3 regions of the Paenibacillus graminis genome follow, and region 3 is predicted to be linked to each of the others. Evidence: riboswitches for the same ligand, from Rfam matches in the RefSeq annotation. Region 3 holds a riboswitch; each other region holds the start of a gene.

Region 1 (4,196 bases), 440 kb from region 3:
CGAATGTTGGCATCGCCTGCATTTTCGTAATACTCGACTTTGATATCGTAGAGCTGGCCTGCCTTCAAGGTGATATTCCCGGTACGTTCGGTTCCGCTCTGCTTGGTCCAGCTGCTGATCACGGCTGTACCGTCAATCCAGACACGGATACCATCGTCTGAAGTCGTGGAAATCGTGTAAGTCTCGCTGTAAGACGGTTTGATCAGCCCGGTCCAGCGGATCGAGAACGAATCCACCCCAAGCGAGCTATCCGGTGCAGCCTGCCGCCAGTTAAAATTGACTACTGCGTCGTTACGCACGAGTACAGGTGTACCCGAAAGCGTCATATTCTTGAAATATTCTCCCTGAAGACCATTTAGAGCGGGAGAAACCACCGTACCATTATCTGGAGATAGTACCGGTGTGGCCGTAGGCTTAACCGTTGGTACCGGTGTCGGCGTGGCCGTTGGTACCGGTGTTGGCGTGGCCGTTGGTACCTGTGTTGGCGTGGCCGTTGGCACCGGTGTCGGTGTAGCCGTCGGCACTGGGGTTGGCGTAGCCGCCGGAGTAGGTGGAGCCGCAGGTACATCCAGCCCAGCTTTGTATTGATCCAGTGTTACCGTGTAGTCGTCATTCATAAAGTTTTTGATGGTGGTGGTGCTGTTGTTCTCATAGAGCATTTTTCCCCAGTTCATCATATAGACCCATTGTCTCTGGGAGAGCTGCAGCTTGGCTGTGCTTGGCATTTCGCCATTTTCACCAATGGCAATGGGTTTGCCGTCCGCGAGGCTCAGCAGGCTGTCATGATATTTGTTCATATAATCATTGTTATATATATCTGCTGCGAGAACGTCTACCTTATCCGCCCCCGGATAGGTTAGTTCATAAGGATCGGATGAGGCATTTGGAGCATTGGGGTTCCACACCCACAGCAGGTTGTTTAATTGATGAACGTTTACGAAACGGTCATACATAATATTCCAAAGTTCCGCAAAATTATTTTTCTTGCCCCACCAGAACCAGTTGCCGTTCATTTCATGGTAAGGTCTCCATAGGACCGGGACGCCAGCGTCCCGCAAGGTCTTAAGCGAAACGGCCACTTTGTCCAGATCGGCGATCAGGCTGTTGTATTGAGCCGTTCCCGGTGTTACATACTTATTGAAGTCCGCTTGGCTAAGCGTCTTCTGCACATTCGCCCATTGATACGAAGTGCCGGGCAGCTGCTCATGGAAGGTCATAGCGACGATACCGCCATTTTTGTACCAGTTGATTGCGCTGTACACTACATTTCTGCGCTGCGCTGCTCCAGTGCTTTCCGACTGGCCGCTGATTAAGCCAAGCTCGTAGCCGTGAAGGGCCGCGTACTTTCCGCTCGTCCCCTTCAGTTTGTTGCTGAATTCATCTGGGCTCTCCAGATAGTCATGCTGGCCAGTGATAATGCCTTTTCCTGAAATAGCGTTTAATTCGTCAAGCAGCTTGACGGCAGCAGTTGAAGCATTGGGATTAACCGGAGCTGGAGAATCCGAGGCAGCAGCTGCCTTCGATGGCGCGCCCCCCAGGCCAAGCGGCACTGCAGTCAGAAACAGGGCAATAGTTAACATGATGGACACCAGACGCGACTTACGGTAAGTTGTCAAAATTCATCTTCCTTTCGGTAGCCAGGCTGCCACTCTTTCGAAGGCCCTATAGCTTTGCGTCCCTATCTTTCGATTAGGTTTGCCTTTGTCGTTTTGGAAGGATTTATCCCTCTTACCGTAAGTATCGTCTCTATTAAATTTTTAGTTTAGAGCATTAATGAACTTTCCTTAATAAATGGTTCTTAATACCTGTTTTGGAATTGTAACATTTGGGTAAATAGATTATTTAGCCCTATCTCCAAACCCTTAAATCGACATGAACCGGGATAATTTCATCGGATTCGACAGCGCCATCAGCGCATTTTTTTACGAAATAAACTGCTGCAGAGCGATATCTTCCCACTCCAGCGTAATGCGGATATTGTCTTCTTCTACCAGTTCCGAGCCGGTCTGCACTTCAATGAACTCCACATCTGTCAGCGCCAGAATGGCATGTTTTGTCCCTTCCGGTATGCGGACTACATCCCCTGCTTTCACATTATGCATCTTCTCATTCAGCACAATGCTTGCCTCGCCGCTGACGATCGTCCAGATTTCACTGCGCTTGTGATGCAGCTGATAGCTGATATTTTTACCTTCTGCGATGAAAATCCGCTTGGTCAGCACTTCATTGCCCTCATCGTACTTCACATAATCAATGACCTTATAGTGGCCCCAGCGGCGCTCCTCGTACATCGGTCGTTGTTCAAAAGACTTCAGCACTTCCTTGATGCGCGGGCTTTCCGTTTTGTGGGTCACCAGAATGCCGTCCGGGCTGGCTGCGATAATCAGGTCCTTCGCTCCGATTACTGTGATCGGAATATCCAGCTCATTGATTAGGCAAGTCCCTTCGGAATCATCGGTCACGAAGCCTTTCCCCACATGATTGCTGCTCATTTCCTCGGTGAGGGTATTCCAGGTACCCAGATCCTTCCAGAACCCGGCATAAGGCTGAACGACGATATTCTCTTCTTTTTCCACCACTTCGTAGTCAAAGCTGATGGACGACAGCAGTTTATACTGCTTTTGCAGTTCCTCATAGTTCAAAGGCAGACCTTTGCGCTGCAAAATATCCAGCAGATAGCCCAGGCGGAAAGCGAATACTCCGCAGTTCCACAGTGCCCCCCGGCTGATCAGCTCTTCGGCCTGTACGCGGTCGGGCTTCTCCTGGAAGTGGCTCACCTGCATATAGCCGCTTGCCGCCGCCTCATCGCTGGTAGGAATAATATAGCCGTATTTCTCGGATGCAAGCTCAGGGACCACGCCCATCAGCGCCAGATTTGCGCCGCTTTCCTGCATCGTTGCCTCAAGCTGGACGACGGTTTCAAAAAATGAAGCCTCCACATACGGATCGACGGGGAGAATAGCCACGGTCTCACTTGGAGACACCCCTGCCATTGAATACAGGTAAGCTGCAGTCAGAGCAATGGCCGGGAAGGTATCGCGGCGCTCCGGCTCCACAATGATTGGCACCTCTGCGCCGAGCTGGCTCTGAATCATTTCGACTTGGCTGCGGCCGGTAGCCAAATAAGACGAGTCCGCCATCCCTGTCTCCTGCAATTGTCTCCATACCCGCTGTACCATAGATTCCGGTTCACCTGCCGGGCTTTGCAGCACTTTCAGAAATTGCTTGGAACGAGAATCGTTGGACAAAGGCCAGAGCCGTTTACCAGAACCGCCAGATAGAAGTACCAGTTTCATAAGTGAACCCTCCTATTTATGTGTTGTCGCGTAAATATCGGATTGTTATTGTGAGCTGCTGCCGGGTGGCTTTCGCATGAAAGGCAGGAATGTCACTGACGCATTATGTTGCGTGACAATACTTCAGATCGGCTGTTACGGGAGTCTCTGCAAGGAATGTTTGGACTTCCGGCCGCTGTTGTCTGCAGATTTCTTGATTGTTACCGCTGTTCGCGGTGGAAATCCACAGACAAAGGCGGACGCATTCGCTCCTACAGTTCCAAAATTCCTCTCCGTTCCTCCCTTAACAGCTTTCCCTGCAGCATTTCCACTGGAAAACGAGCCAATGGAATTAGTTCGCCCAAGCTGCTTCACCCGGCAGGCGAAGCTCCCTGCCAAAGTTCCGGCATTGCCACTTGTTTGGCGGCAGTTAAAACTTAGATCGCCCCGGCTACGCTGGGGGAGTAGCCGCTGAGGCCCCCCATTTGCGGACGTCCGACAGAATGGTACTCAAAGCCTGTTCCCTCGATCTGCTCTTTGGAGTAGACGTTGCGTCCGTCGATCAGCACCTGGCGGCGCATGCTCTCCGCAAGCTTGTGCAGATCGATGTCCTTGAACACGCTCCAGTCGGTCAGCAGGCAGACCGCATCGCTGCCTTCCGCCGCTTCTTCCGGCAGGCCGCACCAGCGCAGCTGCGGATGATCATATTGCTGTCTGAAGTTCTCAACAGCAATCGGATCATACAGCTTCACTGTAGCGCCTTCGGCCACCAGGCTCTCAACAATTTCCCGGGCCGGGGCTTCCCGGACATCGTCGGTGTTTGGCTTAAAGGCCAGGCCCCAGATGCCGATTACTGCACCGCGCAGATTGCCAAGCGACTCATGCAGCTTCGAGATGATCATAAAGCGCTGGTCTTTGTTC
Region 2 (4,196 bases), 1.7 Mb from region 3:
ATCATTAAAAGCATCGATGAACAGGGCTGGCCGTAAGAAAACGTCCAGAATCCGCTGCAGCTGTTTGTTGTCTGGGTGAGAGATATACTTGATGCTGGCCACTACGGATTCCAGATCACGTATCAGGACGGGGATCCTCTTATATTTACTCTCCATGAGCAGCTGAATGACTTGCCCGAACTTTACGGTCTGCTGCCGGGATTGTATTTCCTGGATCAGCAGTCTGGAAGCTTGCCGCAGCAGGCTGACTTCTTCGATCAGCTTCTCGGAGAGGTGATAGAGACGGTTGTAGGTTACACCGAAGGCGCCTGAATACAACTGGCTGTTGCCCACCTTGCCCAGTATGTAAATACTGCCTGTTGCTGTAATGGTAGAATTATGGACATTGCCGCATACATACACATTTCCTAAAGACTCGATGATCGAGTTGTCCTCCACGTCCTGGTGCACAATGACATCGCCAGAAAATACGATATTGCCTATTTGGCGGTTGACACTGCCCGGAACGGTATATGCGGTAGTGATATCGAAAGTTTTGACATATGTGCCAGTAACACGCGGCCGGCCTTCTACAAGGGCTGTAATTTCATGGCTTGGCCGCAGCAGGGTGCCCTCCTTGGCCATAACTTTGATATCCCGGGGAGCTGGGGCATGCAAAATGCTGCCGTATACATCATACCCGGGCACACCTTCACGCGGCGGATGCTTGCGGGCAATGATATCGCCTTTCTTCGCGGTAGGAATCCGCAGATAGCTCCGGTAATCCACAACCCCTTCTGTTTCTTCAAAAGTACTATCAGCCTGCCCGGCAAAAAATAAATCGAGCTTCGCATCCTCGCCTGCAGCAGGCGGCGTGCCTTCCGCCACACAAACCGGCAGGTGGGTCGGATGATTCAATTCCGCATAAATTGCGGGGATATTCAGGTTTTGGGAAATCGATTTTTTCTCGAAATCGGCAATAATCTGTTCAATGCCAAGGGTGGACAACAGAGTGGAAGGGTCCCTTTCAGCTCTTACCGCGAGATGGCTCGATGCCGGGGTGTTCACCAGGTTCCATTCATACTGTTCTACACGGTTCAGGGTAAAGAAGGCTTGGAGTTTATCCTCGGAGACGGTGATCTGATAGGGAGGCGGTTCTTGTATGGACCAGGTAACCCGGTCAGTGGATACGACGGGTACGGGACCAGCTACCGGCTGATTGTTAAGCTCCAGCATTACAGGCGGGACCGCCGAGAGGAATGCCGGCTCGCCGCCGGGCAGCGGGGAGGTGATGTAAAAACGGTTATCTTGAACAATAATAATGCCATTCTGATCCTGTGTCCCGTAAGGCCGGGAAGGAAGGGGGGATGCAGCCGCAGTCTCAGTCTCTTTCTCTTTCATCCCGGTCTGACCGGCAGGCTTATTCAAAATTTTCTCAGTAATGCGCTGTGGCATTGCGTTTGGCTCCTTTTTAGATAATCAATGGGCATTTGGACATAAGAGTATCCCGGCAGGCAGATACGGTACCCAAACGGATACCCGCACAGTTCAGCGTCTTCTTGGCAGCCTGGCAGCCATGGATGGTGATGTTCACATCTTTAGGCCCATTGCTTTGCGTCCTATCCTTTCAGATAGTTTGCCGTTATGAAATGGATCAGTGATTAGCCGAAATCAGGTGCTTAACCCGAATGAAATCGACAAAGGAATCATAGTTGAAAATTCAAATATATAAACTTTTGCAACCTTTATTCTAGTACTAGAGTCACTAATTTACAATATTTAATTATATATTTATATAGATGAAATGGCTATCAGTCAGCAGATAGAATTCAGCCTCTACGGCTGGTTTGACAAATATGATTGAGCATGTGATAATTCTTCCTGACGGTCGTCAGGGAGGCGGTATAAGAATGACAGCTGGCGCTATTTTGCAAGCCGCATTGTTCCAATTTGCTGAAAAAGGCTTTGAGGGGGCATCATTGGCGGGGATTGCCCAGTCGGTAGGGATTAAAAAACAGTCCATCGCAACCTATTTTCCTAAAAAAGAGGATTTGTTTATCGCAGCATTTCAGGAAATGGCCCGGCATTATATTGAATTTCTTGACCGGTTGTACAGGGAAATCCTTGGCACCTCTGTAGAGGTTAGACTGCGTGAAATTGTATACAGGACCTATTTTTATAGGGTAGAGTACCCTGTTCTGACCGCCTTTTACAAAAGGAGTGTTCAATTCCCTGCGCCTTTCTTTCAGGAGATGCTGGAGCAGCAGATTTCAATGCTGGAGCAGCGTTCAGCGGCATTTTACCGGGCTATTTTTGAGGAAGGCATGAACTCCGGGGAGATTCGGCGGCAGCACACGGAAAGCCTGCTCTCAGCTTATTATTGTTTACAGGATGGAATTGCCATGCAGATGTTTTTTTACAGCCAGGAAGAATTCGGGCGCCGTCTGAAGGATATCTGGGAGATATTCTGGGCAGGCATTAAGCAGACATAACGAAGGGGAGGGATCGTACCATGCGGGTAGAGCGGGTTACCACCGAAGCAGGGCTGCAGGAGGCTTTCAGAATCAGACGGGAAGTGTTTGTGGAGGAACAGGGCGTGGCGCTGGCAGATGAATTTGATGATCACGAAAAGCACGCAGAGCATATATTGCTCTATCAGGAAGAGCTTCCTGTGGGAACGGCCAGACTTAGGAGTGTGGACGGGTGGGCTAAGCTTGAACGGATTTGCCTTAGCGCTCCTTACCGCAAAAGCGGACTGGGGTCCGTTATAATCGATACACTGGAAAAAATGGCGGTTGAACGGGGGCACCGGCAAGCCAAGCTGCATGGCCAGAAGCAGGCCGAGGGCTTTTATCAGAGGCTGGGGTATGTAACGAGTTCGCAGGTCTTTATGGAGGATGGCATTCCACACGTGCTTATGGTCAAGCAGCTATAGATGAAATTGCCTAAACTACTTTTCACTTCTTTCTATTATATATAGACTCCTCTAGAATAAATATGAAACGATAGCAACCGGCGGCAGAGCCGGATAGGAGAGGAGCAAGTACAAGACGAAATACCGCACAAAGCTATTGAAACCGCTTACGGATCGGGTATGGATTTTTTTGATACAGCCAATGTCTACGAAAAAGGAGCAGCCGAAAAGGTGCTGGGCGAAACCCTGTGCGGATATCCCCGCGAGTCTTATGTGCTGGCTACCAAAACTATACCGGGCAGGCCGGTGTAAGGTTTGGCATGAAACAGCGATTCCTGAATATACTCTCACTACCGAATTTCCTCTAAAAGGAGTCCTGGCCATGCCAACACATCCGTATGTTTCCCGTTTTTTTGTGAATGCCGATGCCCGCCGCGACAAGCTGATTTATGATTTGCCGGAATCCTGGTGGAGCCGGCCTTATGAATACGAATGGTGCACGAATTTTGTTTCGCCCCATGATGTGGTGCTGGATGCGGCCTGCGGGATCTCCCATCCGCTCAAGTTCTACCTTGCCGGCTACAGCGCGGAGGTTCATGCCTGCGATATCGATGCGCGGATACTGTCCCGGGATGCCATTATGCAGGACATTGCCAGCGACATCGGCGAGGAAGCCGCTCGGCTGGTGGAAGCCAGACGGACCACCCGCCTGCATCTGGCGCAGGCTAATCTGACCGCATTGCCTTATGAGAATGAAAGCTTTGATACTATATTCTGCATCTCGGTTCTGGAGCATTTATCACTGGAGGATTCTGTACGAGCCGTAAGGGAGTTTCACCGCACACTGAATGGAGAAGGACTGCTTGTACTGACTTTTGATTACCCTACGGTTAATCTTCTGCGGATGAATGAAGTGCTGCTGCAGGCCGGATTTGAGTATTGGGGCGAGACAGATTTTAAGCTTCCCGCGGATGCTGTACGGACGGAGCAGTGGGGCGGACTCAACTGTTTCCGGGCCGTGCTTAAAAAGGCGCGAATCTAGCAGAAATCAGAATCCTGGCAGAATACCAACCCTTAATTTGGATTTTCCCCTCTATTATAGTAGAATAATTGGCAGATTAAGAGAGAGGGGTCCAAGATTTTGCGCAGATTTGCAGTCATAACTTTAGTATTGTTTTTGCTGATTCCCGGGCAGGCAGCTTTCAGTCAGGGGGCTTCCCCGCAGGAGAAGATTAACCTTGTTTTTGCCGGAGATATTTTGCTGGATGGATTTGTCGGCGATCAGATCGCCAATTATGGCGTC
Region 3 (4,196 bases):
CGTTGTGCTGCGCTGGTTCCCTTCCTGGGTTTTCTAATGAAGTGGCGGATGCTTACACAGCAGTTACACAATTTTAGGAGGAACCAAGGTGAAAGCCAGATACAGTGTGATTGTCCCCATGTTCAATGAGGAAGAGGTCATTCAGCATACGTATGAGCGTCTCAAAAAGGTCATGGACGGCTGCGGCGGTTCTTACGAGCTTGTCTTCGTTAACGACGGGAGCCGGGATCGTACAGCTGAGATTATGCGTGAGGTCAGCAGCCGCGACGAGCATGTCAAGCTGGTTGATTTCTCGCGCAATTTTGGCCATCAGGTGGCGATCACGGCGGGGATGGATTATGCTGAAGGCGAGGCGGTCGTGGTTATTGATGCGGATCTTCAGGACCCGCCTGAGGTGATTTTGCAGATGATCGCGAAGTGGAAAGAGGGGTATGAGGTAGTCTATGCCAAGCGGCTTAAGCGTCAGGGAGAGACTCTTTTCAAAAAAGCAACTGCGAAGATGTTCTACCGTCTGCTCAGCAGCATGACCAGTGTGGAAATTCCTACAGACACGGGGGATTTCCGGTTAATTGACCGCAAAGTGTGCGATGTGCTGCGCGGTCTGAAGGAGAAAAATCGCTATGTCCGGGGGCTGGTAAGCTGGGTGGGCTTCCGCCAGACCATGGTTGAATACGTGCGTGAAGAGCGTTTTGCCGGTGAAACCAAATATCCGCTGAAGAAAATGATCCGGTTTGCGCTGGACGGCATCACCTCCTTTTCCCACAAACCGTTAAAAATAGCATCATACATTGGCTTCTTTCTGTCCTTCTCAAGCTTTCTTTATCTGTTCTTTGTTTTGTTTCAGAAAATATTCACCTCATGGACTGTCCCGGGCTGGGCTTCTATCGTCGGCGTGAACCTGCTGTTTAATGGTATTGTGCTTATGCTGCTCGGTGTAATCGGTGAATACATTGGGCGAATCTATGATGAATCCAAGGATAGACCGCTATATATCGTGCGTGAGACGAGAGGTTACGGCGATGCGGAGAGCGGCGAAGAGAAAACGGGCGTGCGGAAGGACAACGATTATGTCAGATAGACAGCTTAATGCAGGGTTCATCCAGTTTTTAAAATTTAATGCCGTAGGTGTGCTGAATACCTTGATTGATTTTGCCGTCTTTACCCTGCTGCATTCACTGGGAATGTTGAATACTCCGGCACAGATCATTTCTTACAGCGCCGGTACGGCCAATAGTTTCATATGGAACAAGAAGGTGACCTTTCGGGATCAGGACCGGGGAAGCAAGGACGGTTTTGACCGGATGCAACTGGTAAGGTTTATAATACTGAACCTGATTGTGCTGGGCATATCGGTCCTGCTTATGCATTTGCTGACAGACCGCTTCGGTATTCAGGTGCTGGTTGCCAAAGTGCTGGTTACTATAGTAACCGTAGTGATCAATTTCTTCGGAAGCCGGAAGTGGGTATTTTAAAACAGACTAACTTACGGAGGTGATTTCATGCGCAAGTTCTCTTACTTGATTATTCTTGCCGGGATTCTGATTATGCTGTACCCCAAAGCAAATGAATGGTACAACGACTGGCAGCAGCAGAAGCTGCTGGAGGAAGCGGAACAGGCATACAGTGAGATTACGCCTTCACCGTCACCGCAGTCAGATTTGCACAAACAATACGCTGAAGTCACCCAGCTTCTCGCTGAGGAATCCTCTGAGGGTGACCTGGCGAAAGCGACAGAAGCCCCGGCTCCCGAAGTTAAGCTGGGCGGCAAGATCACAGGCATTATCCAGATCAGCAAAATCAATTTGAAGCTGCCTGTACTGGAAGGGGCAACCAAAGCCAACATGAAACATGCTGCCGCCCATATGAAGGAGACCGCTGCTATTGGGCAGGTTGGCAATGCTGCGATTGCCGCACACAGATCAAGAACTGCAGGCAGGCTTTTTAACAGACTCAATGAAGTTGAGGTCGGTGATACTATATCCGTACAAACAAAGGAACAGGATTACCAATACGTAGTATATGATATTTCAATTGTAGAGCCTACGGATGTTTCCGTATTAAATGGACATAACGATGATAAGATACTCACTCTGATTACCTGCGATCCATTGGTCAATCCGACGCATCGCCTGATTATTCATGCCAGATTGCCTTAAATTCCAATTAGCTGCGGATTAAAAGTGAAGTATATTAAAATTTTATTAAAAAGTAGTAGGAATCTAGTGATTTAGGTCTTGAATATAGATATAAGTATGATACTATATAACTATAAAAGCTAAGCACGATAACGGCAAACCTATCGAAAGGTAGGGACGCAAAGCTAAAGGGCCTTCCCGCTATGGATGGCAGCCAGCTACCGAATGAAGAGGCTTTTTTTGTTTGTTCTTAATATGAATCTATCAAATCGCTCTATGAAGTAAGAACAGATAAAGCTTATACGATAACGGCAAACCTATCGAAAGGTAGGGACGCAAAGCTAAAGGGCCTTCCCAATACGGATGGCAGCCAGCTACCGAAAGGGGTTTTATCCATGAAGAAGTTCTTTTTTTCGTTGTTAACATTGTTTGTAGTTGCCACTTCCGTTCAGACAGGCTCAGCTGAAGCCGCCAGTACTGACTCAGGCTGGTTGAATACATCACAATTGAATCAAGGAGTTATCGCTGTTTCCTATGAAGTTCCTAAGGACAAGCGTATTAAGCTCATGATCACTAAGGACAACAACAGCTACACATATAACCTCTATGCCTCTAAGCCCAATGAGACCTTCCCGCTGCAGCAAGGTAACGGTTCTTATAAAGTTTCTGTTCTGGAGAACACTACCGGCAACAAATACAAAGTGATATCCTCCGAAACCGTAGACCTCAGCTTGAGCAATGCAAACACCGTATACTTGAGCTCCGTACAGAATGTGAAATGGAGTTCTTCCGATAAATCAGTTCTGAAGGCCGCTCAGCTTACTCAGGGCCTGACCACTGATGAACAAAAGGTAAAAGCAATTTACAACTACATCGTTTCTAATGTGAAATATGACTATAGCTTGGCTTCCAGTGTTACGACCGACTACATCCCTAACAATGACAATACTCTGGCTACCAAAAAGGGGATTTGCTACGATTATGCTTCATTGTTTGCAACTATGCTTCGCAGTCAAGGCATACCTACCAAATTGGTCATGGGGAATACCAGCTATGTGACTTCATACCATGCCTGGAATGAAGTTCTGCTTGACGGCAAATGGGTGACTATCGACACTACAGTCGATGCCGGCTTGGGCAAGAACAACAAAGATACAGGATTAATAAAAGTAGCAAGCAAATATTCTGCAGCGAAGTTTTATTAAGAAGAGTGAATGTGCTATTAACAATAGGATTTTTGAAGATAACCCGCTTAAATATTAAGCGGGTTATCTTTCTTTTTCTAAAGGGTTGCTTTTTTATATCACTATAGGGTATTATAAATAAGCGTTGTTGGAGCGCTGCCAAGTAAATTAGAAACGATTGATTAAATCGTTACAAAAAAAGCTTGCATTGCTAAGACAAACATGATATATTATAAGAGTTGCTGGTGACGAGATAATCGACACCGACGACGAGCTTGATCTTTGAAAACTGAACAACGAGTGAGTGGGATTTCACGTAAGTGAGATCCAAATTAGAGAATATTTTATTCTCGTCAGATGTTTCAAAATGAGCAATCGCTCTTTTCAATATCTTTTTCGGATGGTTATTTTCTCGGAGTAATTCGGGTGAAGCAACCGCTCGAAAAAACCTATTTGGAGAGTTTGATCCTGGCTCAGGACGAACGCTGGCGGCGTGCCTAATACATGCAAGTCGAGCGGATTTACTGGAGTGCTTGCACTCCAGTAGGTTAGCGGCGGACGGGTGAGTAACACGTAGGCAACCTACCCTCTAGACTGGGATAACTACCGGAAACGGTAGCTAATACCGGATAATTCCCTGGCCCACCTGGGCTAGGGATGAAAGGCGGAGCAATCTGCTGCTAGAGGATGGGCCTGCGGCGCATTAGCTAGTTGGTGGGGTAACGGCCTACCAAGGCGACGATGCGTAGCCGACCTGAGAGGGTGAACGGCCACACTGGGACTGAGACACGGCCCAGACTCCTACGGGAGGCAGCAGTAGGGAATCTTCCGCAATGGGCGAAAGCCTGACGGAGCAACGCCGCGTGAGTGATGAAGG

What was found. Region 3 has a riboswitch for cyclic di-GMP ahead of PGRAT_RS03530 (transglutaminase-like domain-containing protein). Riboswitches for the same ligand answer to the same signal wherever they lie in the genome.
Region 1: another riboswitch for cyclic di-GMP. It lies ahead of PGRAT_RS05380 (PA14 domain-containing protein); the one in region 3 lies ahead of PGRAT_RS03530 (transglutaminase-like domain-containing protein).
Region 2: another riboswitch for cyclic di-GMP. It lies ahead of PGRAT_RS09960 (FapA family protein); the one in region 3 lies ahead of PGRAT_RS03530 (transglutaminase-like domain-containing protein).

Annotation. Positions count from the first base shown of each region.
Region 1 is NZ_CP009287.1:1,262,491-1,266,686, reverse strand. It holds gene PGRAT_RS05380 (PA14 domain-containing protein) at 1-1,616, opposite strand, end outside; cyclic di-GMP riboswitch class I at 1,630-1,710, opposite strand; gene PGRAT_RS05375 (sugar phosphate nucleotidyltransferase) at 1,923-3,296, opposite strand; gene PGRAT_RS05370 (UDP-glucose dehydrogenase family protein) at 3,713-4,196, opposite strand, start outside.
Region 2 is NZ_CP009287.1:2,473,569-2,477,764, forward strand. It holds gene PGRAT_RS09960 (FapA family protein) at 1-1,434, opposite strand, end outside; cyclic di-GMP riboswitch class I at 1,538-1,630, opposite strand; gene PGRAT_RS09965 (TetR/AcrR family transcriptional regulator) at 1,890-2,471, shown strand; gene PGRAT_RS09970 (GNAT family N-acetyltransferase) at 2,492-2,914, shown strand; partial or broken gene PGRAT_RS32295 (aldo/keto reductase) at 3,023-3,181, shown strand; gene PGRAT_RS09975 (class I SAM-dependent methyltransferase) at 3,276-3,935, shown strand; gene PGRAT_RS09980 (CapA family protein) at 4,035-4,196, shown strand, end outside.
Region 3 is NZ_CP009287.1:817,737-821,932, forward strand. It holds gene PGRAT_RS03510 (glycosyltransferase family 39 protein) at 1-37, shown strand, start outside; gene PGRAT_RS03515 (glycosyltransferase family 2 protein) at 89-1,078, shown strand; gene PGRAT_RS03520 (GtrA family protein) at 1,068-1,472, shown strand; gene PGRAT_RS03525 (class D sortase) at 1,500-2,156, shown strand; cyclic di-GMP riboswitch class I at 2,280-2,361, shown strand; cyclic di-GMP riboswitch class I at 2,436-2,517, shown strand; gene PGRAT_RS03530 (transglutaminase-like domain-containing protein) at 2,531-3,340, shown strand; rRNA gene PGRAT_RS03535 (16S ribosomal RNA) at 3,770-4,196, shown strand, end outside.